DNA from 3 places in the Actinoplanes sp. NPDC051851 genome. Region 3 is predicted to be linked to each of the others. Evidence: riboswitches for the same ligand, from Rfam matches in the RefSeq annotation. Region 3 holds a riboswitch; each other region holds the start of a gene.
What was found. Region 3 has a riboswitch for cobalamin ahead of AB0M08_RS23905 (VWA domain-containing protein). Riboswitches for the same ligand answer to the same signal wherever they lie in the genome.

Region 1 (9,910 bases), on a different contig from region 3:
CGGGGAGATGCGGGGGCCGGGGAGTGAAACGGTCCGGGGAGATGCGGGGGCCGGGGATTGAGAGGGCGGGGGAGATGCGGGGGCTGGGGATTGAGAGGGCCGGGGAGATGCGAGGGCTGGGGGATGAAGAGGGCGCGGAACGAGAGGGCTGGGGTATGAGAGGGCTGGGGAATGACGCTGGGATGCGCCCGATGGGAGGTCGCGAGATGACACTGGTATCTGTTGTCGAGGATCATCCGCTGTTCCGCGCGGCGCTGGCCCGGGTGGTCGAGGAGCTTCCCGGGGTCGAGGCGGGTCCGGTGGCCGGGTCGGTGGAGGAGTTCCTGGCGTACCGGGCCGCGGCTGGGGGAGTCGTCCTGCTCGATCTGCACCTGCCGGGGCTGCAGGGGGCCGCGGCGGTGCTCGCCCTCTCCGCCGCCGGGCACCGGCCGCTGATCGTGTCGGCGCAGTCCGGGCAGGCGGACGTGCTGGCCGCGCTCGCGGCGGGGGCCCGGGGGTACCTGACGAAGTCGGCGGACGCGGCCGAGGTGGGTTCGGCGGTCCGGCAGGTGGCCGACGGCGGGACGTTCGTGTCGGCGACGCTCGCGGCGTTCCTGCTGGACAGTGCGGGCCGGCGGCATGCGGGGCCCCGGCTGACGCTGACGCCCCGGGAGCGCGAGGTGCTGGCCCTGCTCGCCGAGGGGGAGCGCGACGTGGACATCGCGGAGGCCCTGGTGATCAGCGTACGAACCGTGCGGTCGCACCTGGACCGGATCCGGGAGAAGACGGGACACCGGCGGCGTTCGGAGCTGACCCGCTTCGCGATCGGCGAGGGCCTGCTCGCCCGGCGGGTGGCGGCCTGACCTGTCCGGGGGCCGGCGTACTGGGGAAGCGGTGTGAGCTGCGTGACCTGCCCGGGCTGCGGCGTACCGGAGAAGGGGGAAGGTAGTGTGAAGGTGGCGACGAAACTGTCAGCGAGGTGCCCCGCTTCGGTGGGGAGAATCGGGAAGCCGGTGTGAATCCGGCACGGAGCCCGCCGCGGTGACCGGGGAGCCGCCACCTGTGTGCCTGAGGGCGCTTTCGGATCACGGCCGAGTGAGATCGGCCCGGCCCGGTGAGCGCGGGAGGGCGCAGCCACTGGCTGGGAACGGCTGGGAAGGCGGGTGGTGAGGCGACGATCCGGGAGTCCGAAGACCGGCCTCGCGTGGAGAACCACAGCGGGAGTCTGTCCAGATGTTGAGCGATTTGTACGATGTGATCCACGCACGGCGCGATGTCCGTGCCGAGTTCACCGGTGACGACGTGCCGGACGGCGTACTCGAAAAGGTGTTGAAAGCCGCGCATGCCGCGCCGAGCGTCGGAATGTCGCAGCCGTGGGATTTCGTGCTGATCCGGGATCGTGTGATCCGGGAGGCCTTCCACCGGCACGTGCACGAGGAGCGGGCGGTGTTCGCGGCGACGCTCGACGGCGCGGCGAAGGAGCGGTTCGCCCGGATCAAGATCGACGGGGTGCTGGAGTCGGCGCTGTCGATCGTGGTGACCTACGACCCGGAACGCGGCGGACCGGCGATCCTGGGGCGGCACGCGATCGCGGACGCCGGACTTTACTCGGTCTGCCTGGCGATCCAGAACCTGTGGCTGGCGGCGACCGCGGAGGGGCTCGGCGTGGGCTGGGTGTCATTCTACCGCGAGGATTTCCTGAACGACCTGGTCGGCATCCCGGCGCCGATGCGCGCGGTGGCCTGGCTCTGCGTCGGGCCGGTGAGCGCCCTGCAGCGGACACCGGATCTCGAACGGCACGGCTGGCGCGCCCGCCGTCCGCTGGAGGCCGCGGTACACCACGATCGGTTCACGCCGAGCGCGCCGGGTTCGCACCTGCTCACTTCGGGTGGGCCGGCGCCGGACCTGCTCACTTCGGGCGCGCCGGGCCCGGACCTGCTCACTTCGGGTGGGCCGGCGCCGGACCTGCTCACTCCGGGTGGGCCGGCCTCGGGTCTGCTCACTCCGGGTGGGCCGGCCTCGGGTCTGCTCACTCCGAGCGCATCCGCCATGCGTCGGTGATCAACTCGTCCAGGCGGTCGACGGTCACCTCCGGCAGCCGCAGCATGACCAGGGGGAGACCGTCGTAGCCGGACGTGGTGAAGAAGAGCTCCGGCTCACCGAGGAGTAGCGCCTGCTTCTCCGCCTCGTCACCGACGTAGAGCACGGCGACGTCGGTGCGGATGGTGCGGCGCTGCCCCGGCGTCCGTTCCGGGTACGACCACACGAACCCCCTGTCGTGCACCCGGAAGTCGAACCCGTCACTGTCGATCTCCACGACGTGGTCGAGAGCGAGCGCGATCCGGCGTACGTCGTCCGAGTGGGCCATGCCGACCAGGTTACGGCGAGCGGATCAGGGACCCCGACCCGTCCGGCCGGACATCGTCGCGGTGCGGCCCGCCGCGACCTCGGTGAGGGGGCGCGCCACGGAGGTCCCGTCCGGGCGTCGTCACCGATGTGCGGTGATGAGCGACAGGGATGTGCGGTGATGAACGACAGGGATGTGCGGTGATGAACGACAGGGATGTGGCCCCGGCGGCGGAGGGGGGCGAAAGCTCGCCTCGCCCGCCGCGGGGTGCCACACCGGCTGCTGCGGTGGTGGTCGGCTGCGCTCGTCAGCCGTGGTGGCGGAAGGAGGCGAAGACGACCTCGGTGCTCTGCTGGAAGCCGAGGCGTTCGTAGAGGCGGATCGCGCTGTCGTTGTCGGAGACCACGTGCAGGAACGGGAGCTCGCCGCGGGCCAGGATGCCGGCGGCGACCGCGGCGGTGAGGCGGGCGCCGAGGCCCTGGCCGCGGAACGCGGGGTCGGTGCAGACGGCGGAGACCTCGGTCCAGCCGGGGAGGCGGAAGCGCTCGCCGGCCATCGAGATCAGGCGGCCGTCCCGGGCACGGATGCCCAGGTAGCGGCCCAGGTCGATGGTGCGCTTGCGGAACGGGCCGGGCTGGGCGCGGGCCACCAGTTCCAGCATCTCGGGGACGTCGTGCTCGGTGAGCGGGACGGCCTCCGGGTCGTCGACGGCGGTCATCGCGGTGCCGGTCATCTGCACGCCGTACGTGATCGACTCCTGTTCCCAGCCGGAGCGGGGGGTCAGGGACGGACCGGTCAGCAGGGCGTGGTCGGTGAGGGTGGCGAGGTCGCGCCAGGCCGCCGGGTCGGCGGGGTCGCTGACGGCGCAGAACGGGGCGATCTCGGGCAGGTAGCGGGCGGCGTTGCCGGCGGCCTCGGCGAACCCGGCGTGCGGTCCTTCGAGTGCGGCCCAGACGGAATTGTTCAGCACACCCCGACCCTGCCGCCTACTGGCGAGTCACGCCAGCCGTTATCGCCGTGACACGCCCGAAGTGTTATTGACCGATCACCGACAGCGAGGCGATCACCGGATATAGGATGATAAATCGGTCGAAAGTGGCGGGCTGCGCGCTCGGTAAGGCCGGGCTCGTGGATGTGCTGCGCGCTCGGCAGGGCCGGGCTCGTGGATGTGCTGCGCGCTCAGCAGGGCCGGGCTCGTGGATGTCCTACGCGCTCAGCAGGGCCGGGCTCGTGGACGTCATCGGCGGGATGTCGGCGGGCCAGAGGGGCTTCGCGAAGTGGTAGCCCTGGCCGTAGCGGCAGCCCATCGCGTCCAGCGCCGCCCGCTGGCCCGGCTCCTCGATGCCCTCGGCGACCACGTCCAGATCCAGGTTGGCGGCGAGCGTGACGATCGCCTCGACGAGAGCGTGCTGCTGGCGGCTGGTGAGGACGTCGTCGATGAAGGACTTGTCCAGCTTCAGTACGTCGACCGGCATCTGCCGCAGGTAGCTGAGTGACGAGTATCCGGTGCCGAAATCGTCGATCGCCACCCGTACCCCCAGCGCCCGCAAGGAACGCAGATCCTGGACCACCTTGTCGGCGTCGCGGAGCACCAGGCTCTCGGTGATCTCCAGGAGCAGCCACTCGGGCCGGGCCCCGGTCGTGGCGAGGGCGTCCCGGACCTGGTCGACGAAGTCGCCGGTGCGGAACTGGCGCGGCGACACGTTGACGCTGACGTAGCGCAGCGTGGTGTCCGGGTCGGCGGCCTGCCACTCGGCGAACTGGCGCAGGGCCTCCCGCAGCACCCAGTTGCCGATGCCGACGATCGCGCCGTTCTCCTCGGCGGCCTCGACGAAGTGGAACGGGCCGAGCAGCCCGCGCGCCGGGTGCTGCCAGCGGACCAGGGCCTCGACGCCGCTGACCCGGCTCGCGCCGATCTCGACGATCGGCTGGAACTGCAGCACGAACTGCTCGCCCTCGATCGCCTCGTGCAGCTGGGTGCGCATCTCCAGCCGCTGCACCATCTCGTGGTGCAGGTCACTCTGGTACCGCTGCCAGCTGCCCTTGCCCATCCCCTTGGCCAGGTAGAGCGCGAGATCGGCGTGCCGCAGCAACTCGGTGGAGCCGTCCGCGTCCCGGTTGGTGGCGACGCCGACGCTGACCTTGCCGCTGACCAGGTGGGTGTTTCCCTCGCCGTCGGCGACCTCGATCGGCGCCTCCAGCGCGGCGACGATCCGGGCCGCGGCGTCGTCGGCCGCGTCGGCGCTGTGGCTCTGCTCGATCAGGATGGCGAACTCGTCGCCGCCCATCCGGGCCGCGGTGCTGCCGGCGCCGATGATCGCCGAGATCCGCTGCGCCACGGTGATCAGCAACTGGTCGCCGACGCCGTGCCCGAGGGTCTCGTTGACGTCCTTGAAGTCGTCCAGGTCGACGAAGAGCACGCCGAGGGTGGCACCGTCCCGCTCGGCGACCATGAAGGCCTGCTCCAGGCGGTTGCGGAACAGCACCCGGTTGGCGAGCCCGGTCAACGAGTCGTGGAACGCCTGGTGGGTCAGGTCGTCCTCCAGGCGGCGGCGCTCGGTGACGTCGCGCATGGTGACCACGAGCCCGCGTACGGTCGGGTCCTCCCGCAGGTCACGCAGGTCGCACTCGACCTCGACGCGGCGGCGGCCGGAACCGTGCGCGGCCAGCTCGATGCCGTCCAGCTCGCCGTGGCCGCGCCGCAGCCGGTCCAGCACCTCGGTCAGCCCGTCCTGGCTGTCGGGCGTGAAGAGCCCGGTCAGCGGGGTGCCGGCCGTGATGATCGCGCCGAACAGCTTGACCGCGGACGGGCTGGCGTAGCGCACGGTGTCGTCGTCCTCGACGATCAGGATGACGTCGGCGGTGTTCTGGATGAGCGTACGGAAATAGGCCTCACTGTCGCGGCGGCTCACCTCGGCGGAGAGGTAGATCCGTTCGATCACCGCGTCGACCTGCGCGGCGAGCGTCTCCAACGAGGGGCGGACCGCGTGCAGGACGTTCTCCGGCGCGCCGAGGATCATGGTGCCGTGCCGGTCGTCGCTGAGCGGCTGGGTCAGGTACAGCACGGTGCGGAAGCCGCCCGAGCCGAGCCCGTCGGGCAGGCCTGCGGCGTCGCGCAGCTGGACGGACGCCTCCGCGGTGCCCGGCGAGGGCGGGACGACGTCCAGGTGGTAGGCGCAGTCGGCGGGCATCAACCGGTCGACGGCGTCGCGCAGGGCGCCGGCCACCTCCTCCACCGAGTTCGCCCGCACCAGCAGGGCGCCGGCCTCGCGCAGTGCCCGCTCCCGGGCGACGGCCTGCCGCTGGGCCATAGCCAGGCCGGAGACCCGGGCCAGGACCAGCAGGAACATCACGGTGGCGGCGGCCGCGATCACCGGCGCGTCGACGATGCCGCCGCGGGCCACCTCGACGTCGTGACCCTGCACGTCCTCCAGCATCAGGACGGCCGGGGCGATCAGCGCGGCGCCGGTCAGCCAGATCAGCCGGTGCCGGCCGATCACCGCGCGGGCGTGCGGCGCGGGCTCGGCGAGACCGAGCATGGAGGGCCGCAGCGCGGTGTAGCCCATGCCTGCGTAGAAGACGATCCAGCCGAGGTCGACCGGCCCGCCGAGCGACCACTCGGCGCGCAGCTGGGACTGGCCGTAGAAGATGTCCGAGATCAGCAGGCCGACCATCGCGGCGGTGAGGCTGGAGAGCGCCCGCGGCCGCTTGCCGATCGCGGTCAGCATCCGCAGGATCATCGCGATCACCAGGATGTCGCCGAGCGGGTAGCCGATCGAGACGATCTTCTCCAGCAGCGAGAGGTCCGTGGAACGGGTGAACGGCGCGATCCAGTAGACCCAGGCGAGCAGGCCCATGCCGACCGTCGGGACCAGCCCGTCGAGCAGCGCCGCCCGGTTGTCGCCGCCGCCCGAGCGGGCCCGGATCAGCAGCAGCAGGGCGGTGGTCAGCAGCGGGTAGACCAGCAGGTAGAAGACGTCGGCCAGCCCCGGGAAGCCGGGCTGCTCACCGAGCGCCAGGACCAGGTTGTACCAGCTGTCCCCGGTGGTGAAGGTGGCCAGCGCGGCGCTGATCAGGTACCACGGCAGCCGCTGGGCGGGCCGGTAGATCCGGATGCCGACCAGCACCGCGACCGCGCTGGAGTAGCCGAGCGCCGCCCACGTGTAGAGGTGATCGTCCGGCAGCGCGTAGTACAGGCTGGTGATCAGCAGGATCCACACGGCGTAGCACGCGCGAACGACACGCGACGTCATGCGTACTCCCCGGGGTTGGCGGCTACCGATGCAGGCGATATCGGGGTGCCCGGGGAGAAACTGAGATCTTTTGCGCCGCGCTCTTCGCCGCAGTGTCCGGGGTCTCAGCCGGCCATGGCATCCACCAGGCGGCGGGCCGAACTCGCCAGGTTCCAGCGGTCGGCGAGGGCCAGCAGGGCGTCCGGATCGCGCGGCGCCGTCGGCAGGGCCGGATCAAAATCGGGCAGCTTGACGTCGAGAGCCACCCGGCAGACCGGCAGGGCCTTCTCCAGGTACGCCCGGGAGGCGTCCAACTTCGTCCGGACCCCGGGCGCGAACCCGGACGCCGGGTCGTCCAGGGCCGCGAGGATCTCCGCGACACCGCCGTAGCGCTCGATCAGCCGGGCCGCGGTCTTCTCGCCGACGCCGGGGACGCCGGGCAGGCCGTCGCTGGGGTCGCCGCGCATCGCCGCGAAGTCGGCGTAGTGCCGCGCCGCGACGCCGTACTTCGCGGTGACCAGGGCCTCGTCGGCGTCCTCCAGCTTGGCGACGCCGCGGCCGCAGTAGAGCAGCCGGGTGGCGCGGGCGTCGTCGACCAGCTGGAACAGGTCACGGTCGCCGGAGACCACCTCGACCGGGGCGGCCTGGGTGGCCGTGAGCGTGCCGAGCACGTCGTCGGCCTCGTAACCGGGGACGCCGAAGGCCGGGATGCCGATCGCGGCGAGCACCTCCAGGAGGACCGGCACCTGCTTCTCCAGCGAGGCCGGCACCTCCTCGACCTCGCCGTGCGCGACCCGGTGCGCCTTGTACGACGGGACCAGCGCGACCCGCCAGGCCGGGCGCCAGTCCGCGTCGAGGGCGCAGACCAGGCGGTCGGGGCGGCGGGTGCGCACCAGCTGGGCGATCATGTCGAGGAAGCCGCGGATCGCGTTGACCGGCTCGCCGTCGGCGGTCTGCGCGGCCTTCTCCGGGATGCCGTGGAACGCCCGGAAGTAGAGGCTGGGGGCGTCGACGGCCAGCAGAGGTCGGTTCACGGGACCACCCTGCCATAGCCGTACGACAAAAAAGGAGGACGTGGGCGCCAGGCGCGCCCACGTCCCTTCCGATGCTCTTCCGGCGTCAGCCGAAGATCGAGTCGACCCACTCGGGGTGATCGATGAACGGGTTCCGGTTGTGCTGGTAGGTGTTGTAGATGACGTTGTTGCGGTTCATCTCGAAGGAGTCCGGCGGGTCCTCGTCGTTCCAGGCCAGCAGCTTGGAGAGACGCCCGATGTACGGGTTGCTGCCGTTGCCGACCGAGTCGTTGACCTCGAGGTCGGCGAAACCGTCGTCACCCGAGTAGCGGACCGCCATGTAGAAGATCATCCGGGCCACGTCGCCCTTGACGGCGTCGCGGGGCTCGAAGGAGTCCGAGTCGTAGTAGTTGCCGGACGCGCCGGAGACCGCGCTGCCGCCCTCGTCGAAGTCCAGGTTGTTGCGGATCGAGTTGACGGTGACGTCCTCGGGGCGCAGGTGGTGCAGGTCGGTGCCGGGGCCCGCCGTGGTGCCGAAGTCACCGTGCGACTTCGCCCAGACGTGCTCGCGGTTCCAGTCGCCGGAGTCGCCGCCGTTCAGCGACTTGGACCGGCTGATCCCCGAGTAGATCAGGATGACGTTCGACGAGTTGCTCGGGTCCTGGTCGGTGGCCTTGAGCGCGTCCCAGACACCGTCGTAGGAGAGCTTGGTGACGTTGGTCGAGATGATCGTGTGCAACGCGGTCTTCAGGCTGGAGCCCGACTTGCCGAGCGCGTTGGCGTAGTACGTGTCGGTGCTGCTGGACGCGGTCGCCGTGGCGGTCGCCGTTGCCGTCGCGGTGGCGGTCGCCGTCGCGGTCGCCGTCGCCGTGGTGGTCACCTTGGCGATGGACGACGGCGACTTGAGCCCGGCGTGCGCGAAGTACGCGGTGAGCGTCCCGGTCACGTCGATCTGGGTGCCGATCAGGCTCGGGTTCGTGGCCAGGCCCCAGGCGGACCGGTACGAGCTGGTGATCTGCACGTACAGCATGCTGCTGGTGCTGGTGGTGCTCTTGCTGTCGGCGATCGCGAAGGCGGTGTCGCCGGTGAAGTCGCTGAAGCGCACGGTGTCGGTGGCGGTCGGCTCACCGACGATGTAGCCGCGGACCGTGCCGCTGCTGCCGGTCTGCGAGCTGATCGCCTGCGCGACGGTCAGCGTGGTGGCCGCGTACGCCGGGGGGTTGAAAGGTGCGATGGTGATGCTGCCGAGAAGGGCGAAAAGAGCGACGACGGCCGGGAGGGTGAAGGCCAGGGCTCTTTTGCGGGGAGTCCAGCCGGACATGTGAGCTCCGTTCCGGGGGTGAGGAGCAGCTCGATTCCGATCAGGCTAAGGCCGGCCAACCCATCGAACATTAACGATATGTAAATCTCGCCTGTGAAATGTTGGTTACGGATCGGCGCCTCCAAGGCGCCGATCCGTAACGTGTGCGAAACAAAACTCAGGCGACCAGCGGCTTCAGCGCCTCACCGGCCTGGGTGACTTTGCCCGGTACGTGGCCGTTGAGCACCATGTTGATGGTGAGGCCGGTGATGCCCTGATCCAGGATGTCCCGCTTCAATCCCTCGGCGACCTGTTCGCCGGTGCCGATGAAGAGGCGGCCCTGGACCTCCGGCGGCAGCCCGTCGAGGATCCGTTTCGTCTCCTCGTCCGAGTCGGTCAGCACTACCGAGGCGAGGAAGCTGGTGGGCAGCGACGCCGGGTCGCGGTCGATCTCCTCGCAGCGCTGCGCCAGCACCGACACCTTGTGCGCGATCGCCTCGCGGGGGCAGATGATGTTCATGTGGTCGGCGAAGCGGGCCGCCATCCGGAACGTCTTCTGCTCACCCGAGCCACCCAGCATGATCGGGATCGTCGGGCGCAGCCGCGGGTTGTTCATCGCGGACTCGACCCTGTACCACTTCCCGCTGAAGGTCGGGTTCTCGCCGCGCAGCATCGGCGCGATGATCTGCAGCGCCTCGTCGAGCCGCTCGAACCGGTCGGTGAAGGTGCCGAACTCGTAGCCGAGCTGCTGGTGCTCCAGCTCGAACCAGCCGGCGCCGATGCCGAGGATCGCGCGGCCCTTCGAGGCCACGTCGAGGGTGGTCACCGTCTTGGCCAGCATCGCCGGATTCCGGTACGTGTTTCCGGTGACCAGCGTCGACAACTGGATCGTCGAGGTGACGCCGGAGAGCGCGCCGAGCGTGGTGTACGCCTCCAGCATCGGGTTGTCCGGCGTCCCGATGCCGGGGAGCTGGTAGAAGTGGTCCATCACCAGCACCGTGTCGAAGCCGGACGACTCCGCCTCGCGGGCCTGGGCCAC
Region 2 (9,910 bases), on a different contig from region 3:
CGAAGCAGATCACGTTGAGCAGGAACGCCCGCCGGTCGGCTTTCGTCTCCAGTTTCCGGAGCTTGTAGACCGAGTCGATCCACGTGAAGCAGAATTCGGCCTTGCGGGCGATCGACGGGATGTTCTCGACGGCCGCGAACGCCTCGAACCGCTCCTGCTCGTCGGGCACATAGGTGTCCAGGAGATTCAGATAGAACTGGACGTGCACCGCCTCCTCGAACAGCTGCCGGGACAGGTAGAGGCGGCCCTCCGGCGAGTTGACGTGCTGGTACAGATTGAGGACCAGATTGTTCGCCACGATCGTGTCACCGGTGGCGAAGAACGCGACCAGCCGCGAGACGAGGTGCTGTTCGGCGGGCGTCAGTGTGGCCAGGTCGGCGAGGTCGCCGTGCAGGTCGACCTCCTCGACGGTCCAGGTGTTCTTGATGGCGTCCTTGAAACGGTCGAAGAAGTGCGGGTACTTCATCGGCCGCAGGGTCAGGTCCATTCCGGGGTCGAGCAGCATTACTGGCAGGCCTCACACGATTCGGGGTTCTCCAGGGAGCAGACTTCGGCGGGGGTGAGCGCCGGAATGACCGGTGCCACCGAGACCGTGGCCTGCTGAATGCGCGTCGCGGGCCGCGAGCGCAGGTAGTACGAGGTCTTCAGGCCGGCTTTCCACGCGTAGAGGTACATCGAGGAGAGCTTGCCGATGGTGGGCGCGGCCAGGAACAGGTTCAGCGACTGCGACTGGTCGATGTAGGGCGCGCGGGCGGCGGCCAGGTCGATCAGGGCCCGCTGGGGGAGTTCCCAGGCGGTACGGAACAGTTCGCGGACCTCGGCCGGCAGTTCGGTGATGCCCTGCACGGACCCCTCGGCGCGCTTGATCGCCTCACGGATCGGGGCGTTCCACAGATTGCGGGACTTCAGTTCGCGTACCAGAAAGGTGTTGATCTGAAGGAACTCGCCGGACATCGTCTCGCGCTTGAAGAGATTGCTCACCTGAGGCTCGATGCATTCGTAGCAGCCGGCGATCGACGCGATGGTGGCCGTCGGCGCGATGGCGACGAGGAGCGAGTTACGCAGGCCGTTGGTTGCGATTCTCTCTCTCAGGGAGTTCCAGCGATCGGTCTGCGTGGTGGTCACACCCCACAGGTCCGGGTGCAGGTCACCCTTCGCGGCCCGGGTCTGCGAGTACGCCGGATGCGCGCCGAATCGCTCGGCGAGCGACGCTGACGATTCCAGCGCGGTCAGGAAGATCTCCTCCTGAACCTTGGTGGAGAGCTTCCTGGCTTCGGCGGAGTCGAACGGCAGGCGCAGGGTGAAGAGGGCGTCCTGCAGGCCCATCAGGCCGAGGCCGACCGGGCGCCAGCGCGGATTCGAGGCGGCGGCCTGTGCGGACGGGTAATAGTTGATGTCGATCACCCGGTCGAGGAAGACCACCGCGGTGCGGACCGTCTCCCGCAACCGTTCCCAATCGACGCCCGCCTCGGTCACGTGCGCGCCGAGATTGACCGAGCCGAGGTTGCAGACCGCGGTCTCGCCGTCGTCGTTCACCTCGAGGATCTCGGTGCAGAGATTCGACAGGTGAATGGTGTTGCCGGGCGCGCCGGTCTGGTTGGAGAGCGCGTTCGACCGGTCCTTGAACGTCATCCATCCGTTGCCGGTCTGCGCGAGGGTGCGCATCATCCGGCCGTACAGATCGCGGGCCTTGACGGTCTTGACGGCCTTCTTCTCCGCCTTCCGGTACGCCTCGTCGAACGCCTCGCCGAACAGATCCGGCAACTCCGGCGCGTCCGACGGATCGATCAGCGACCAGTCGCCGTCCGCCTCGACCCGCCGCATGAACTCGTCCGGGATCCAGTTCGCCAGGTTCAGATTGTGCGTCCGCCGGCTCTCCTCACCGGTGTTGTCGCGCAGTTCCAGGAACTCCTCGACGTCCGGGTGCCACGGCTCCAGATAGACGCATGCGGCGCCCTTGCGGCGGCCGCCCTGATTGACCGCCGCGACGCCCGCGTCCAGGGTCTTCAGGAACGGCACGATGCCGTTGGACCTCCCGTTCGTGCCGCGGATCAGCGCACCCCGGCCGCGGACCCGCGACCACGAGATGCCGATGCCGCCGGAGAACTTCGACAGTTTGGCGACCTGGTGGTACCGCTCGTAAATCGAGTCCAGCTCGTCCTTCGGCGAATCGACGAGGAAACAGCTCGACATCTGGGTGTGCCGGGTGCCGGAATTGAACAGCGTCGGCGAGCTGGGCAGATAGGCGAGCGACGACATCAGCCGGTAGAAACCGATCGCCTCGTTCGCGTTCTGCGACAGCCCGCAGGCGACCCGCAGCAGCCAGTACTGCGGCGTCTCGACGACGAGCCGGGACTGCGGGTGGCGCAGCAGGTAGCGGTCCGCGACGGTGCGCAGCCCGAAGTACTCGAACCGCAGGTCACCGCGGGTGTCGATGGCGTCGTCGAGCTTGCGGGCGTTGCGGGCCACGAACGCCGCGGTCTCGTCCCCGATCAGGCCGAGCGTGTGCCCGTACCGGATGGCCTGACTGAAACTGGCCACCTCCTGGAGCCGGACCTCCTTGTCCACGTAGGCCGTGAGCAGCCGGGCCGCGAGACGCGAGTACTGCGGCTCCTCGCTGATCAGCTCGGCGGCCGTCTGGATCGAGAGTTTGTCCAGCTCGGCGGTGGTCGCGCCGTCGTACAGGCCACTGATGGTCTTGGTGGCCACCCGCAGCGGGTCGACCTCACCCAGATCACCGACCCAGAGCTCGACCGCCCGCACGATCTTGTTGACGTCGACCGGTTCCAGATCACCGTTGCGTTTGCGCACCTGCATCGCGTGCCGCCGCTGCTCCGGCACGGTCACGCTCTCTTTCGTGGTATCCATCGTTCCCCCTTCGTCCGCTCGCCGAGGTCGGGGCGCGCAGGGGGACGCCGCCGGGACACGCCGCGGGGGCGCACCGGCTGATGGCGTCGGCCGTCCCACGCGGCCTTCGACCGCCGTACGCGTGTGCGCACGGCGCGCTGGCAGGTCTTCGGACTCGTGGGCGTGATGCTCGCGCCTACCGGCCGTCGCTTCCCGGACCGGGTGGTCCAGTGCTTGATTGACGGCTTTCGTTCCCACTCACCGCTGCGGGGCAGTCCCGGTTTCCCACCGGGTTCCCTGTTGCCTCGAACGGGCCGTGACGGCCCGCACGAACCAGCTGCGGGAGACACCATATATGGGCGGCCACCGAAAAGTCATACCCCACATCGTGTGTCACCCGGGTCACCCTCTCGTGATCAACTTTGCGGCGGGCGGTAGCATGCGAAGCGGTGCTGGTTCGCCCTGTCCCTCGTAAAAAGGCGTCGTAAGAGGGAACCCGGTGTGAATCCGGGACTGCCCCGCAGCGGTGAGTGGGAACGAGAGTCGTCATCGCTGCCGATCGTCTACGGCGACGTGTCCCGCAAGGCGCCGATGACCGTCGGGGTGTCCCGCAAGGCGCCGATGACCGTCGGGTGGTCGACCTGCGCACAGTCACTGACGTCGAAGCCGGTCAAGGGCATGCTGACCGGCCCGGTGACCATTCTGGCCTGGTCGTTCGTGCGCACCGACCAGCCACTCGCGGACACCGCCGACCAGGTGGCGCTCGCCCTGCGCGACGAGTGCGCGGATCTGGAGACGGGCCGGGATCCGGGTGATCCAGGTCGACGAGCCGGCGATCGGCTACAGCCGGGGCGTCGGCCCGGGCGTCTGGGACATCCACTCGCCCCGGGTGCCGTCCCGCGACGAGGTCGTCGATGCGCTGCGCCGGGCGATCGCGGCGGTCCCGGCCCAACGGCTCTGGGTGAACCCGGACTGCGGCCTTAAGACCCACGGTTACGCCGAGGCCGAGGCATCGTCCTGGTCCTCTCTGTCCTGGTCCTCTCTGCCCTGGTCCACGGCGTAGGGGATGAGCGGCTGCTGGTTCTCGTCGACCAGCAGGCGGCCGGCGGCGGGTGGGCGGGCGCGCTGGGCGCAGTCCTGGCGCTCGCAGATCTGGCAGCCGAGTCCGATCGGGATCACGCCGCGCGGGTTGTCGAGCGCGAGGCCGTCGCTGTAGACCAGGCGCCGGGCGTGGCGCAGTTCGCAGCCGAGCGCCACCGCGAACGTGCTGCGCGGGCTGTGGTGGCCGCGCCCGCCGTGCACGACCGTACGGGCCAGCCAGAAGTAGCGCTTGCCGTCCGGCATCTCGGCGACCTGAGTGAGGATCCGGCCCGGTGAGCTGAACGCCTCGTAGATGATCCAGAGCGGACACGTGCCGCCGAGCCGGGAGAAGTGGAAGTCGCTGGCGGACTGGCGCTTGGAGATGTTGCCGGCCCGGTCCACGCGCAGAAACGCGAACGGGACCCCGCGCAGGGACGGCCGTTGCAGGGTGCTGAGCCGGTGGCAGGCCGTCTCGAAGCTCACGCCGAAGCGCCCGGCGAGGAGCGGGACGTCATACCGCAGCTGTTCGGCTGTACTGTGAAAGCCCTTGTAGGGCATGAGTAGTGCGCCGGCGTAGTAGTTGCCGAGGCCGATTCTGGCCAGCCCGGTGGCGGAGGGCGGGTCGATGTCGTCGGCGAGCTCGGTGATCAATTTGTCCTCGGCGAGGAAGGCCAGCTGGGTGGCGAGCTGGAACGCCCGCTGGCCGTCGGTGTGGTCGGCGGAGAGGCGCAGGACCCGGGTCTCCGGGTCGAAGCGGCGGATCTCGGTGGCGGCGCCGGGCGGGGGAATGATGACCCGGACCTCGTACTCCTCCCGCAGATGGCGGGTGAGTGTCTCGGCAGCGCGGCCCGGTGTGAGCGCGAGGCGGTCGGCGAGCTGCTCGGCGGCGGCGTCGAGCTGGTCGAAGTGGTTGTAGCGGGCGTAGAAGAAGTCGCGGACCGCGTCGTGCGGCTCGGCCTCGGTGGCGGCCAGGGGATCGCCGGGCCAGGCCAGGGCGGCGACCCGGTTGGAGGCCTCCCGGTAGCGCCGGTGGAGGGCGACCAGGGCGCGGGCGGCCGCCGGGTGGTCGCGGATGAGCTCGGTGGCTTCCAACGGGTCGACCGGGTGGCCGCTGGCCTCGTCGGTGAGGGCGGCGCGCACATCCGCCCCGAGGCGCTCGGTGTCGGTGTCGCTGAAGAACTCCGGGTCCACGTCGAGGAGCCCGGCCAGGCGGAGCAGGATCGATGCGGTCAGTGTCCGCTGGTTGTTCTCGATCTGGTTCAGGTAGCTGGTCGAGATGTCCAGCCGGCGGGCGAGCTGGGCCTGGGTGATGCCGCGCTCGCGGCGCAGCCTGCGGAGCTTGCCGTGCGCATAGAGCTTGGTTCCCGCCATCGCCGCGGCTCCTCTCCTGCCGTCGCGTCCTGCCGTCGTGCCGCCCATCATGCTCCCGCGAACAAGGCGTCCGCAACGGTTGCAAAATTTACAAATCCGCAGGTCAGGGCGTGAAAAGTACGCAGGTTTCGACCCTCGACACGGCCGTCCTTCGAGGACGAGGCTCGGTCCGTGACATTTCAACTCGTACATGTGTGGCCCAGCGCGGCACGGCATTCCCGTCGCGAGGAACTCGCCTGGTCGCTGGCCGAGTTGGCCACCGCCGCCGCCCCACCGGACGCCGAGGCGGTGGCGATGGTGGCCAACCGGGTGATCGACAACGCGGCCGTGGCGAGCGCCTCGCTGTCCCGGCGGCCGGTGGCCGTCGCCCGGGCACAGGCCCTCGCCCACCGGGCAGGTGAGGGAGCCTCGGTGTTCGGTGCCGGGGTCCGTGTCTCCCCGGAGTGGGCGGCCTGGGCCAACGCGACGGCGGTCCGCGAGCTGGACTTCCACGACACGTTCCTGGCGGCCGACTACTCCCATCCCGGCGACGACATCCCGCCCCTGATCGCGGTCGCCCAACAGGCCGGTCTGACCGGGGCCGACCTGGTGCGCGGTGTCCTGGTGGCCTACGAGGTGCACGTCGCCCTAGTCAGCGGCATCTGCCTGCACGCACACCGGATCGACCACGTGGCGCACCTGAGCGCGGCGACCGCGTGCGGGCTCGGGGCGATGCTGCGGCTGCCCACCGAGGTGGTCTACCAGGCCGTCGGGCAGGCGGTGCACACCACCACGGCGACCCGGCAGTCCCGCAAGGGCGCGATCTCCTCGTGGAAGGCGTTCGCCCCGGCCTTCGCGGGCAAGGCGGCGATCGAGGCCGTCGACCGGGCGATGCGCGGCGAGGGGGCGCCGGCGCCGATCTACGAGGGTGAGGACGGGCTCATCGCCTGGATGCTGGACGGCCCGGACGCGGAGTATGGGGTGCCGCTGCCGTCACCGGGTGAGCCGCTGCGGGGGATCCTGCGGACGTACACCAAGGAGCACTCCGCCGAGTACCAGGCGCAGGCGCTGATCGACCTGGCCCGGCGGATGCGGGAGAAGCTACCTGGCGGGACCGACCGGATCGTCTCGGTCGTGCTGCACACCAGCCACCACACCCATCACGTGATCGGCTCCGGCGCCAACGATCCGCAGAAGTACGATCCGGCCGCCAGCCGGGAGACGCTCGACCACTCGATTCCCTACATCCTCGCGGTGGCCCTGCAGGACGGCGTGTGGCACCACCTCGATTCGTATGCTCCCGAGCGCACCCGCCGGCCCGACACCGTCGCGCTCTGGCAGCGGATCGCCACGGTCGAGGACCCCGAGTGGACCCGCCGCTACCACGACCCGGAACCGGCCTTCGGCGGGCGGCTGGTCATCACCCTCACCGACGGCACCGTCCTGGAGGACTCGCTCGACGTCGCCGACGCGCACCCGGCCGGCGCGCGGCCGTTCGACCGGCCCGCCTACCAGCGCAAGTTCGCCACGCTGGCCGACGGCGTCGTGACGCCCGCCGCACAGCGGTCCTTCCTGGACGCCGCGACCCGGCTCGCCGAGCTCACCCCGCCGGAGCTGGCCCTGCTCTTCCCCGACGTGGATCACACCGCGATCGCCCGTGCCGACGCGTCGCTTCCTGGTGGGATCTTCCGATGACCTATCTCTACGCCCGCACCAGCGCCGCCGACAAGCGCTCCGTGTTCCGCTCCGGTCTCGCCTCCGGTGACCTGCTGCGACTTCCCGGTGCGTTCAACCCGCTCACCGCGCGACTGGTCCAGCAGACCGGCTTCGAAGGCGTCTACGTCTCCGGCGGTGCCCTCTCCGCCGCGGCCGGGCTGCCGGACATCGGGCTGACCACGCTGCCCGAGGTGGCCGGCTGGGCCGCCGACATCGCCGCGAGCACCGATCTGCCCACCCTGGTCGACGCGGACACCGGGTTCGGCGAGCCGCTCAACGCGGCCCGGACGATCCAGCGGCTCGAGGACGCCGGAGTGGCCGGCTGCCACCTGGAGGACCAGGTCAACCCGAAGCGCTGCGGGCATCTGGACGGCAAGGCCCTGGTCAGCCCGGACGACATGATCCGAAAGCTGCGCGCTGCCGTCGAGGCCCGCCGTGACCCGAACTTCCTGATCATGGCCAGGACGGATGCGCGCGGGGTTGAGGGTTTCGACGCGGCGGTCGAGCGGGCCAAGGCCTACGTCGACGCCGGCGCGGACGCGATATTCCCGGAGGCGCTCGCCGACGAGACGGAGTTCGCCGCCTTCCGGGCCGCGGTCGGCGTGCCGCTGCTGGCGAACATGACCGAGTTCGGCAAGGGGCCCTCACTGAGCGCCGACCGGCTCCGCGATCTCGGCTACAACCTGGTCATCTACCCGGTCACCACGCTGCGCCTGGCGATGGGCGCGGTCGAGGCCGGACTGCGCCGGATCGTCGCCGACGGCCGGGCCGACACGCTGCTGCCCTCGATGATGACCCGCTCCCGGCTCTACGAGGTGCTCGGTTACGAGGAATACACCCGTTTCGACGAAGGCATCGCCTTGGGAGAGGACCATCCGTGAACACCGACATCCACCGTGGCCTGGCCGGCGTCGTGGTCGATACCACCAGCATCTCCACGGTGATCGACGAGACCAACTCGCTGACCTACGGCGGGTATGCCGTACAGGACCTGGCCGCCTCCCGGTCCTGGGAGGAGGTCGCGTACCTGCTGTGGCACGGCGACCTGCCCGACGCCCGGAAACTGGCTGGCTTCCGGGCCGCCGAGTCCGCCCGGCGCGGGCTCGACCGGGCCGCGCAGGAACTGCTGCGACGGCTGCCCGAGAGCTGCCATCCGATGGACGTGCTGCGTACCGCGGTGTCGTACCTCGGGGCTCAGGATCCCGCCGAGGACCGCGCCGACCCGGCCACCAACCGGGCCAAGGCCCTCGCGCTCTTCGCCAAGCTTCCGGCCGTGGTCGCGCTCGACATGCGCCGCCGGTGCGGCCTCGCCCCGGTCCAGCCCGGCCCGGGACTGGGCTACGCCGCGAACTTCTTCCAGATGTACTTCGGCGCGATGCCCGCACCCGAGGTGGTCCGCGCCTTCGAGATCACCATGATCCTCTACGCCGAGCACAGCTTCAACGCGTCCACCTTCACCGCCCGGGTCATCACCTCCACGCTCTCCGACCTGTACAGCGCGGTCACCGGGGCGATCGGCGCGCTCAAGGGACCGTTACACGGCGGCGCGAACGAGGCCGTCATGCACACCCTCCGGGAGATCGGCGACCCCGACCGTACGGAGTCATGGCTCGACGCCCAGCTGAGTGCCAAACGCAAGATCATGGGGTTCGGGCACCGCGTCTACAAGCACGGCGACTCCCGCGTTCCGATCATGCAGGCGGCTCTGGACCGGTTGATCGCCACCCGCACCGACGAGGATAGCCGCCGCCTGGCCGAGACCTACACCCGATTGCAGGCGGCCATGCTCGACCGCACCGGCATCCACCCGAACCTGGACTACCCGTCCGCGCTGGCCTATCACCTGATGGGGTTCGACACCGCGGCGTTCACCCCCATCTTCGTGATGAGCCGGATCACCGGGTGGACCGCCCACATCATCGAACAGCTCACCGCGAACGTCCTGATCCGTCCTCTCGGTGCCTACACGGGCCCCCACCAGCGTCCCGTCCCGGCATGACGCCCGTCGGTCTCTGGCCGGCCGGAGCGGAGCCCTGAGCCTCGACCTCCAGCGGCACAGGCCCAGGTGCCCGAGTCGGACCTGGCCGACCTGTGTGCACGGCCGGCGCGCACGACCTATGCGGGTCCTTCCGCGCCGACCGCGCCGACTGCCGCGTCGACGGTCGAGCCCGGTGTCGGGCCTCCGGTGGAGATCCAGGAGCCGAGGGGCTGATCGGGCACGTTCTCGTCGGTCTCCTCCGTGTGGTAGATGACGAGGCCACGGCCCTGGTAGTTGGCCAGCGCCGCCGGGCCGTCCAGGGAGCACGTGTGCACCCAGACGCGGGCGACCCCGGGCAGCACGGTGTGCCCGGGCAGCGCGGCGCGCGCGGTGTGATCAGGGCGCTCGGAGTGCTCGATGTGCTCGGGGCGCTCGGTGTGTGCGGGGAGCCCGGGGAGCCCGGGGAGTGGGGTGCGGGCGGGCAGGGTCCAGGCGGCGGCGATGGTGTGTTCGAGCAGGCGGGAGCCCAGGCCGCGGCCGATCACCCGGTCGCAGAGGCCGAAGTAGCGGATCTCGACGTGGGTGCCGTTCGGCTCGACGGTCGGGTGCAGTTGGGCGTAGCCCGCCGGGGCGCCGTCGCTGTAGAGGACCCAGAACTCGCTGCCCGGGACGGCGAGTTCGTCGGCCCACTGCTGGCGGGACCAGCCGAGGCGGTCGGTCCACGTCCACGGGCCGCCGACCAGGGCGTACAGGAAACGAGCGTATTCGGGGGTGATGCCGGTGGCGCGGTCGAGGCGGACGCCGTCCGGAAACGGGCGGGGTGCCTGTGGGCGGGGCTCGTGCATCTGCAGCGACCAGGTGGTGACCTTCATACGGTTAGCGTTCCACCACCCGGGAGCCGCCGTTGTACACGGTCACGTCGGTGCGTTCGCCGTACTC
Region 3 (9,910 bases):
CCCGCGTGGCCGGGGCGCCCGCGTGGCCGGGGCCCGCGAGGGGGCGTTCGGGGCGGGCGTGGTGGGCTTGGCGACGGGTGTGGGCGGGAACAGGGCAGGGACGGCAGGGCGAGGAGAGGGCAGCGCATGGACGTCGTGATCGGGATCGACACCGGGACCACCGCGACCAAGGGGATCGCCGCCGGGCCCGGCGGCGAGGTCCGGGCGCAGGTGAGCGTGCACTACCCGCTCTCGGTGCCCGGGCCGGGGCGCGCCGAGCTCGACCCGGAGCACCTCATCGCGGCGGCCGTGAAGGCGCTCACCGACGTGGCGGCCCGATGCCGCGAGCGCGGTGACCGGGTGATCGCGATCGGACTCAGCGCTTTCCTGCACGGGCTGGTGCCGATGGACGGCGACGGGAGGCCGCTCGGCCCGCTGGTCACCTGGGCCGACGGGCGGGCCGCGGAGCAGTGCGAGCGGATCGTCGCCTCGGGGCGGGCCCGGGGGCTGCAGGCACGGACCGGCACCCCGGTGCACCCGATGTCCCCGCTGGCGAAGCTGACCTGGTGGAACGAGAACGACCCGGAGACGCTGCGGGGCACCCCGCGTTGGGGCGGCGTCAAGGAGCTGATCGTCGCGGCGCTCGCCGGCGGGCCGTTCCGCGTCGACCTCTCGCTCGCGTCCGGGATGGGCCTGTACGACATCCACGGCCGGGGCTGGGACGACGAGGCACTCCAGCTCGCCGGGGTGCGGCACCGGCAACTGGCCGAGGTGGTCGCGACCACCGAACGGCTCGCCCTGCGTCCCGAGGTGGCCTCCGCCGCGGGCATCGGCGGATCGGTGCCGCTGATCATCGGGGCGGCCGACGGGCCGCTCGCCAACCTCGGCGTCGGCGCGGTGCCGCCCGGTGTGGCCGCCGTCTCGCTGGGCACGAGCGGGGCGTTGCGCACCGTGGTCGACCGGCCCGCCGGCGCCGAGGACGGACGGCTCTTCTGCTACGCGCTGACCGAGAAGCACTGGGTGGTCGGCGGTGCCGTCAACAACGCGGGTTCGGTCGTACGGTGGGCGGGCGAGGCGTTCGCGGCCGGTTTCGAACGCCCTGGAGCCGACGGTGAGGACGCCGACGAGCGGGACGCCGCGCTGCTCGAGGAGGCCGCCGGGATTGCCGCCGGCAGCGAGGGGCTGATCTGCCTGCCCTACCTGCTGGGCGAGCGGGCGCCGTGGTGGCGGCCCGGCCTGCGCGGCGCCTACCTGGGACTACGCCGCGAACACCGGCGCCCGCACCTGGTCCGGGCCGCGGTCGAGGGGGTCTGCCAGCAGCTGGCCCTGGTCCGCGACTCGTTCACGACGCCGGTCACCGAGGTACGCGCCACCGGGGGAGCGGTCGCCTCCCGGCTCTGGGTGGAGGTTCTCGCCGCCGCACTGGACCTACCGGTATCGATCGCGGACACGCCCGAGGGGACCGCGCTCGGCGCCTGTCTGCTGGCCCGGCACGCGCTGGGGGAGCTGCCCGATCTTGATCAGGCGGCGTCGCTGACCGCGGTGGGCTCCTCGGTGACGCCCCGTGCCGAGGACGCCGCGCTGTACCGCCGGATGCGCCCGCTGGTGGAGCGGTCCGCGCTGGCGGTGCTGGACGTGGTGGCCGAGCTGGACCGGCTGGCCCCGAAGCCGCTGCCGGCCACCGAGAAGGCGGTGCCCGGAAGCTCACACACCGGGGGCCCGCGTTGACGGCCGGGTGAGCCGTACGCGAGAGTTACCGGCGAGCGGTTGCGGAGGAACCCGGTGCGAGTCCGGGACGGTCCCGCCACTGTGACCGGGGAGCGACCCGCTGATCACAAAACGCCACGGCCCGGCGTCGGGCTGGAAGGCTGGCGGGGAACGGCGATCCGGGAGTCAGGAGACTCCGGCCGCTCGTGACAACCGACGCGCGGGCGTGGACACCCGCCGGAAGGGACCTTCGTGACGACTCCGTACCCGTTCTCGGCCGTCGTGGGCCTCGATGACCTGCGCCTCGCCCTGCTGCTCACCTCGGTCTCGCCGGCCGTCGGCGGGGTGCTGGTCCGCGGCGAGAAGGGCACCGCCAAGAGCACCGTGGTACGCGCCCTCGCCGGGCTGCTCCCCCCGGTCGACGTGGTCCGCGGCTGCCGGTTCGCCTGTGACCCCGCCGGGCCCGACCCGCAGTGCCCGGACGGTCCGCACCCGGTGGACAGCCCGGCGCTGGCCCGCCCGTCCGCGCTGATCGAGCTGCCGGTCGGCGCGACCGAGGACCGCGTGGTGGGCACCCTGGACATCCAGCGGGCGCTCGCCGACGGCGTGAAGGCGTACGAGCCGGGTCTGCTCGCCGCCGCGCACCGGGGTGTCCTCTACGTCGACGAGGTCAACCTCCTCCCCGACCACCTGGTCGACCTCCTGCTGGACGCCGCCGCGATGGGCCGGGCACACGTCGAGCGGGACGGCGTCTCGGTCAAGCACGCGGCCCGCTTCCTGCTGGTCGGCACGATGAACCCGGAGGAGGGCGAGCCCCGCCCGCAGTTGGTCGACCGCTTCGGCCTGGTCGTCACGGTGGCCGCCCCGCGCGACGCGAGGCAGCGCGCCGAGGTGGTCCGGCGCCGCCTCGCCTACGAGGCCGACCCGGTCGGTTTCGCCGAGCGTTTCGCCGCCGAGGAGCTGGCGTACGCGGACCGCATCGCGACCGCGCGGGCTCTCCTCCCGTCGGTGGTGCTGCCCGACGCCGAACTGGACCGCATCGCCCGGGTCTGCCTGGCCTTCGGCGTCGACGGCCTGCGCGCTGACATCGTGGTGGCCCGCTGCGCGGTGGCCCTGGCAGCCTGGCACGGCCGCGACGTGGTGACCGCCGGTGACGTAGGGGACGCCGCGCGGCTCGCCCTCCCGCACCGCCGGCGCACCGATCCGCTCGACCCGCCCGGCACCGACGAGGAGAAGCTCGACCAGGCCCTGGACGAGGCCGAGCGCCAGGCGCGGGAGGACGGCGACGACCCGGATCCGGACTCCACCCCGCCCGGCGGCGGCCCCGACGACTCGGGCCCCGGCCCCGGCGGCCCCGGCGGTCCCGGCCCTGGCTCCGGCGGTCCCGGCCCCGGTGGCCCCGGTTCCGGCTCTGGAGATCCCGGTTCCGCTGACCCCGCGCCAACTGACGCCGCGCCCCCGCAGGGCCAGGGGGATCAGGGGAGGTCCGGTACGGTCGCTCAGGCCGGTGCCGCCTACCGCCCCCGGACCCTGAAGATCACCGCTCGGGGCGAGGGCGGCCACACCGGCAAGCGCTCTCCGGCGTACGCCCGCCGTGGCCGGGTGATCGGCTCCCGCAAGCCGCTCGGGAAGCTGGCCGGCGCCCCGCACCTCCCGGCGACCCTGCGCGCCGCGATCCACCGCAACGCCCTGCAGTCCTCCGGCATGACGGTTCAGCCCCGTGACCTGCGTGAGGCGATCCACGTGGGCCGCGAGGCGAACCTGGTGCTCTTCGTCGTGGACGCGTCCGGGTCGATGGCCGCCCGCAAACGGATGACCCTGGTGAAGACCGCCGTCCTCTCGCTGCTCCGCGACGCCTATCAGCGCCGCGACCGGATCGGGATGATCACGTTCCGGGGGGCCGCCGCCGAGGTGGTGCTCCCGCCCACGTCCAGCCACGAGGTGGGCGTGATGCGCCTGGCCGCCCTGCGCACCGGCGGACGCACCCCGCTCGCCGCCGGCCTGCGCGCCGCCGCCACCACGATCGCCACCGAACGCCGCCGCGACCCGCGCCGCCGTCCGCTGCTGATCCTGGTCACCGACGGCCGCGCCACGTCCGGCCCCGACCCCCTGCTGCTGGCCCCGCTCTTCGCGGACGTCTCCACGGTCGTGGTCGACTGCGAGTCCGGCCCGATTCGGCTGGGCCTGGCCCGCCGGCTGGCTACGGCGCTGAAGGCCGACGTCATGCCCCTGGACCACCTCGAGGCCGCGACCCCCGTCCGCCTTCCCGCTGCCACTCACCCGGCCGCCCCGACGCCGGAGGGCCGTCCGTACCGCAGGGCCGCCTGATGCCCGGACCGCCGGCCGCACGGAAGTCGGCCGGCACGCAGAGTCGGCTGGGGCTCAGGGGTGTGTCAGGTCCCTCGAGGCACCCGTGAGCGCCAGCCAGACAGGGTGGGCTGGCGGCGCGGAGTGTGTCCGGGGCCCTGAGACACCCCTGAGGGCCAGCCGTGGCGGGCGCGCGTGGGCGTTGCGGGCGGGCGTCGGCGTGATCGGCGGGCGCGAGCGTTGCGGGCGGGCGTCGGCGTGATGGGTGGGCGCGGGCGTCGGGGCGGCGGGCGGGGGTGGGATCGTCCACCGTGGTGGTGAGTGTGCCGAGTGGACGGAAAAGGCGCGATGAATGACGGGAACGCTCTGTGGGGAACGGGCTCAGGGCGTACGGAATGGAAGGTTGGGAAATGCCGCAAGGGAAAGTCGCCAGCGTGCCCGACGACGGTTTGACGACACGTCAGCGACGACGGCAGGCGGTGTTCGCCGTGCACACCGGACCCGGTAAGGGGAAGTCGACCGCCGCATTCGGAATGGCGCTGCGGGCGTGGAGTGCCGGCTGGCCGATCGGTGTGTTCCAGTTCGTGAAGTCGGAGAAGTGGCGGGTCGGCGAGGAGGCCGCGCTGCGGAAGCTCGGCGAGGTCGGGCCCACCACGGTCGACTGGCACAAGATGGGCGAGGGCTGGTCCTGGATCCAGCGCGCCGGGACCGAAAGGGATCACGCCGCCGAGGCCGCCGAGGGCTGGGCGCAGATCAAGCGGGACCTGGCCGCCGAGACCTACCGGTTCTATGTGCTCGACGAGTTCACCTACCCGATGAAGTGGGGCTGGGTGGACGTCGCCGACGTGATCGAGACGCTGGGGAACCGGACCGGTACGCAGCATGTGGTGATCACCGGGCGGGACGCGCACCCCGATCTGATCGCCGCCGCCGACCTGGTCACCGAGATGACGAAGGTGAAGCACCCGATGGACGCCGGGCGCAAGGGGCAGCAGGGCATCGAATGGTAGCCAGGGTGGTGATCGCCGCGCCGGCCTCCGGGCACGGCAAGACCACCGTGACCACCGGGCTGCTGGCGGCCTTCGCGCGGCGCGGCAGACGGGTCGCGCCGTTCAAGGTGGGGCCCGACTACATCGATCCCGGTTATCACTCGCTCGCCTCGGGACGGCCGGGGCGCAACCTCGACCCGGTCATGCTCGGACCGGAGATGATCGCGCCGCTCTTCGCGCACGGGTCGCGGGGCGCCGACATCGCGATCGTCGAGGGGGTGATGGGCCTCTACGACGGCCGGACCGGTGCGGGCGACTCCGGGTCGACCGCGCAGGTCGCCGAGCTGCTCCAGGCGCCGGTCGTCCTCGTGGTGGACGCCGCCGCCCAGGGCCGTTCGATCGCCGCGGTCGTGCACGGTTTCCGCAGCTTCGGCAACGTACGGATGGCCGGCGTGATCCTGAACCGGGTCGGGTCCGAGCGGCACGAGTCGATCCTGCGGGAGGCCTGCGAGGAGGTCGGCACGCCGGTGCTGGGCGCGCTGCGGCGGGCCGACGCGGTGGCCGCGCCGAGCCGGCATCTCGGCCTGGTGCCGGCGGCCGAGCGGCGTGCCGAGGCGCTGGCCTCGGTGGACGCGCTCGCGGCGCTGATCGCCGGCGCGGTGGATCTGGACGCGGTGGCGGCCGTGGCCCACTCCGCGCCGCCGCTGGCGGCGACGCCCTTCGACCCGATCTCCGAGCGTCCGGTCGCGGGCCGTCCGATCGTCGCGGTCGCCGGTGGTCCCGCTTTCAGTTTCGCGTACGCCGAGACCACCGAACTGCTGGCCGGGGCGGGCGCCGAGGTGGTGACCGTCGACCCGCTCCGGGACACGGCGCTGCCCGAGGGCACCCGGGCCCTGGTCGTCGGCGGGGGTTTCCCCGAGGTCTACGCCGCCGAGCTCTCCGCGAACGAGCCGCTGCGCACGGCGGTCGCCGGGCTGGCCGCCGCCGGGCACCCGATCACGGCCGAGTGCGCGGGCCTGCTCTGGCTCTGCCGGACGCTGGACGGCGCCCCGATGTGCGGCGTGCTGGACGCGGACGCGGCGATGACTCCGGCGCTGACCCTCGGGTACCGGGACGCGGTGGCGCTCTCGGACAGCCCGCTCGCGGCGGCCGGCACCCGGGTCACCGGGCACGAGTTCCACCGTACGGCGGTGCACCCGCGGTCCGGCCTGCTGCTCTCGCCGGCCGGGGGAGCGGCGTGGGCGTGGCGCGGCGCCGACCCGGAGGGCTTCGCCTCGCCCGGTGTGCACGCGTCCTACCTGCACCTGCACTGGGCGGGTCACCGGGGCCTGGCGGAACGCCTGGTCCGGACGGCGGCCGGATGATCCTCGGCCTGGGCGCCCGGGCCGGGATACCCGCCGCCGGGCTGGCCGGGGCCCTCTCCGCCGTGCTGGCGGAGGCCGGTATCGGGGCGGCGGCGGTGACGGCCGTGGCGACCCTGGACCGGCGGGCCGCGGAGCCGGGTGTCCGGGCGTTCGCCGCGGCGCGTGGCTGGCGGCTGATCGGGTTCACCGCCGGGGAGCTGGCCCGCGTCCCGGTGCCGAACCCGAGTGCGGCGGTCCGGGACGCGATCGGTGCGCCCGGCGTGGCGGAGGCCGCGGCGCTGCTCGCCGCCGGTCCCGGAGCGCGGCTGGTGCTGCCGAAGACGCGATCCGGTCCGGTGACGGTGGCGCTCGTTGTGGCGTACCCGGAAATGGGTGTTGACAATGGTGTTGAAGTTGATTGTTGAGACTTCTATACCCTCTTTCAGTAGCTGTCTGGCGATTTACCGGCATGTTGTGTAAATGAAGGATTTATGCCTGGTCAGGCCGTTTAAATCGGCACGTGGTGTCCCAGCGGCCCGTTCTGGGTAAGCGGCTTTTCGCTCTCTTCGTCGTGGTGGCGGTTCTCTTCACCATCGGCGCCCGTCCGCATACCGCGAAGGCGGTCGGCAGCTTCACGTCGTCGGCGCAGGGCGTGCGTGCGCAGGTGAAACTGCTGAGCCTGGCCACGCTGAACGCGTCGGTCCCGGCCTCGGCGGTCACGTGGGCGGACGGCAGCAGCACCGCCACCCAGACCCTCGCCGGGGCGAACCTCGGCGTGCTGGGAACCTCGATCCTCACCACCGGCGTGGTCACCTCGACGGCCGGGCCGGGAGCGACCGGCGGCGGGCGGGCCGAATCGAAGGTCGCGGGGGTCAACCTGCTCGGCGCGGCCGGTGTCGTCGCCGGCCCGATCACCTCGGTCTGCGTGATGAACGCGTCCGGGATCACCACCACGATGGACATCACCGGGCTCAAGGTCGCCGGCGCGGACATCAACCCGGACGTCAACCTCAAGATGACCGTGCCGAGCGTGGCGACCGTGGCGATCGACTCCCGGACCGCGACCTGGAACACCACCACCGGCCGGTACGACTACACCGTCCGGGCGCTCGACATCGGCCTGCTCGGTGGCGCGCTCGGCCTGATCGGCAGCGGCACGGTCGTGATCGCCGAGGCGATCTGCTCGGGCACGATCAAGCTCGGCACGGTCACCGCCGGCGGGGTCAGCCTCGCACCGGGCCAGTCCGGCACCCCGACGGTGACCGTGACCAACACCGGCGACACCGGCGCGCAGAACACCGTCATCACGATTCCGAAGCCCGGGTCGGCATACCTCCTCGGCACCCCGACCGTGACCGGCGGCGGCACGTGCAGCACCACGGACCCGGTGAACATCGTCTGCTCCGGCGTGACCGTGGCCGCCGGGAGCAGCGCGGTGGTCTCGATGCCGGTCACGCTGAAGTCCTCGGCGAGCACCGGCGCGGCCAACTGGGCCACCGGCGCGAACGGGGTCAGCGTGACGAGCACCCCGGTCACCGCGGTCCCCGACCAGACCATGACGGTCACCGGCGGCGGCACGCTGGTCACCTCGCTGCCGCGGAGCACCACCGCGGGGTCGATCACGGTCAACCCGGTCACGCTGCCGGCCGGCAAGAGCGCGAGCACCACGATCAAGGTGGCCAACCAGGGGCCGTCCGACGCGGCCACCACGATCACCATCCCGATCGGGACCAAGCCGGCCGGCGTCACGGTCGACTCGGCGACCGTCGGCGGTGCCGCGTGTACGGTCAGCGCCACCGCGATCACCTGTGACAACGTGACGGTGCCGGGCAACGACTCGGTCAACGTCACGGTGAACACCTCGGCGATCGTCACCGCCACGGTCGGCGCCACCTGGGACCTGGCGAACATCACCGCCCCGATGAACGGCACCGCGGTCACCGGGCAGGGCCGGCTGCTCACCGTCGGCAGCCCGGACGTCAACCTCTCCGGCGGGGTGAACATCACCCAGGCCACCGCGATCCCGGGCGGCTCGGCGGCGACCGCCACGATCAAGGTGGCCAACTCCGGCGCCGGTACGGCCAGCCCCACCACGATCACCATCCCGAACCCGCCGTCCGGCTACACCCTCGGCACGGTCACCACCAACGGCGGCGGCACCTGCGTCCACGGGGCCACCGCGATCACCTGTAGCAACGTCTCGATCGCGCCCGGCGCGACGGTGGCCGTCTCGGTGCCGGTCACGCTCGGCGCCGGGGTCACCGCCGACTGGACGGTCGCCGCCGGCACGCCGGTCACCGCGACCTCCGGCGTCTCCAGCGGCACCGCCAGCGGCACCGTCGTCAAGGCCAGCCCGCAGTACACGCTCGGCGTCTCCTCCACCGGTCCCGCCGACGGCACGGTGAGCCCCGGCCAGTCCACGACGATGAACGTGACCATCTACGACCAGGGCCCGTCCGACGCCAAGGGCGCCACCTTCGCGGTGGTGGCGCCGAACCAGACGGTCTTCGGCGTGCTGAACGCCGCGACCGCCGCGGTCTGCACCCCGGCCGCGCTGAACACCGTGCTGAACTGCACCTCGGATCTGCCCGCGACCGGCGCCGGCGTGGCGCTCACCCTGCCGCTGGTGGTCTCCCCGCTCGCCGACCCGGCGACCCCGGTGACCGGTGGCTGCGTCAGCCTGGACGGCGACACGGCCTGCAACGGCGCGGCGGACAAGGCGCTGCCGGCCATCACCCTGCGCAGCGCACTGGGCAGCCGGCTCACCACCACGTTCAACCCGGCGACCATCACGCCCGGCACCAGCGGCACCGGCACGATCACGCTGCAGTCCACCCGGGCCGAGACCGGCATGTCGGTGGCCATCCCGCTGAGCGGCAAGCCGACCGGGTTCACCGTCGTCTCGGCCTCGGTCGGCGGCACCCCGTGCACGATCGGGACCAGCACCATCACGTGCAGCGGGATCAACCTGACCGCGAACACCCCGTCCGACGTCAGCGTCAAGGTCGCGGTGGACCAGGCGGTCGTGCCGCCCAAATCGTGGATCCCGACGGTCACCATCACCTCGGGGAACGAGACCACCACCGCCACCGGCGCGATCGCGGGCACCGGCACGCCCAACTACATTCTGAGCGCCACCGCCACCGCGCCCGCCGACGGCACGGTCGAGCCGGGCCAGAGCACCTCGATGACGCTGAGCGTGACCAACGGCGGCCCGTCCAACGCGGCCCTCGCCTCGTTCACCGTGACCGCCCCGACCGGGACCACCTTCGACCAGCTGGGCAACACGGCCTCGGGGTACTGCCCGATCAACACCGGTACCCAGCTGACGTGTACGGCCAGCCTGGCCTCGGGCGCCTCCACCGGAGTGCTGACCGTGCCGCTGAAGGTCTCCGCGAACGCCGACCCGGACAAGCAGGTCACCGGCGGCTGCGTGGACGTGAACGGCATCCCGGGCTGCGGCACGGGCGACAAGCCGATCCCGGCGTTCAGCCTGAAGGTCCCGTTCGCCAGCCAGGTCGCGGTCACCTCGGACCGCGCCGACGTGGTCCCCGGCAGCAGCGCCCAGGCCGTCCTGCACATCAA

Region 1: linked by a shared signal. The riboswitch ahead of bluB (5,6-dimethylbenzimidazole synthase) and the one ahead of AB0M08_RS23905 (VWA domain-containing protein) in region 3 are both predicted to bind cobalamin.
Region 2: linked by a shared signal. The riboswitch ahead of AB0M08_RS24260 (ribonucleoside-diphosphate reductase subunit alpha) and the one ahead of AB0M08_RS23905 (VWA domain-containing protein) in region 3 are both predicted to bind cobalamin.

The regions. Positions count from the first base shown of each region.
Region 1 covers NZ_JBFAYF010000007.1:195,585-205,494, forward strand. Annotated here, with positions in the region: gene AB0M08_RS10185 (response regulator transcription factor) at 207-842, shown strand; cobalamin riboswitch at 940-1,197, shown strand; partial or broken gene bluB (5,6-dimethylbenzimidazole synthase) at 1,213-1,839, shown strand; gene AB0M08_RS10195 (hypothetical protein) at 2,009-2,347, opposite strand; gene AB0M08_RS10200 (GNAT family N-acetyltransferase) at 2,634-3,296, opposite strand; gene AB0M08_RS10205 (EAL domain-containing protein) at 3,532-6,579, opposite strand; gene AB0M08_RS10210 (5'-3' exonuclease) at 6,684-7,592, opposite strand; gene AB0M08_RS10215 (endonuclease) at 7,678-8,892, opposite strand; gene AB0M08_RS10220 (LLM class F420-dependent oxidoreductase) at 9,050-9,910, opposite strand, start outside.
Region 2 covers NZ_JBFAYF010000026.1:68,152-78,061, reverse strand. Annotated here, with positions in the region: gene AB0M08_RS24265 (ribonucleotide-diphosphate reductase subunit beta) at 1-505, opposite strand, end outside; gene AB0M08_RS24260 (ribonucleoside-diphosphate reductase subunit alpha) at 505-2,868, opposite strand; cobalamin riboswitch at 2,990-3,200, opposite strand; cobalamin riboswitch at 3,284-3,465, shown strand; partial or broken gene AB0M08_RS24255 (hypothetical protein) at 3,439-3,585, shown strand; gene AB0M08_RS24250 (hypothetical protein) at 3,659-3,910, shown strand; gene AB0M08_RS24245 (short-chain fatty acyl-CoA regulator family protein) at 3,841-5,298, opposite strand; gene AB0M08_RS24240 (MmgE/PrpD family protein) at 5,470-6,972, shown strand; gene prpB (methylisocitrate lyase) at 6,969-7,874, shown strand; gene AB0M08_RS24230 (bifunctional 2-methylcitrate synthase/citrate synthase) at 7,871-8,992, shown strand; gene AB0M08_RS24225 (GNAT family N-acetyltransferase) at 9,109-9,843, opposite strand; gene AB0M08_RS24220 (nucleoside deaminase) at 9,848-9,910, opposite strand, start outside.
Region 3 covers NZ_JBFAYF010000025.1:125,052-134,961, reverse strand. Annotated here, with positions in the region: gene AB0M08_RS23910 (gluconokinase) at 127-1,707, shown strand; cobalamin riboswitch at 1,752-1,883, shown strand; gene AB0M08_RS23905 (VWA domain-containing protein) at 1,939-4,014, shown strand; gene cobO (cob(I)yrinic acid a,c-diamide adenosyltransferase) at 4,404-5,003, shown strand; gene AB0M08_RS23895 (cobyrinate a,c-diamide synthase) at 4,997-6,346, shown strand; gene AB0M08_RS23890 (cobalamin biosynthesis protein) at 6,343-6,750, shown strand; gene AB0M08_RS23885 (hypothetical protein) at 6,900-9,910, shown strand, end outside.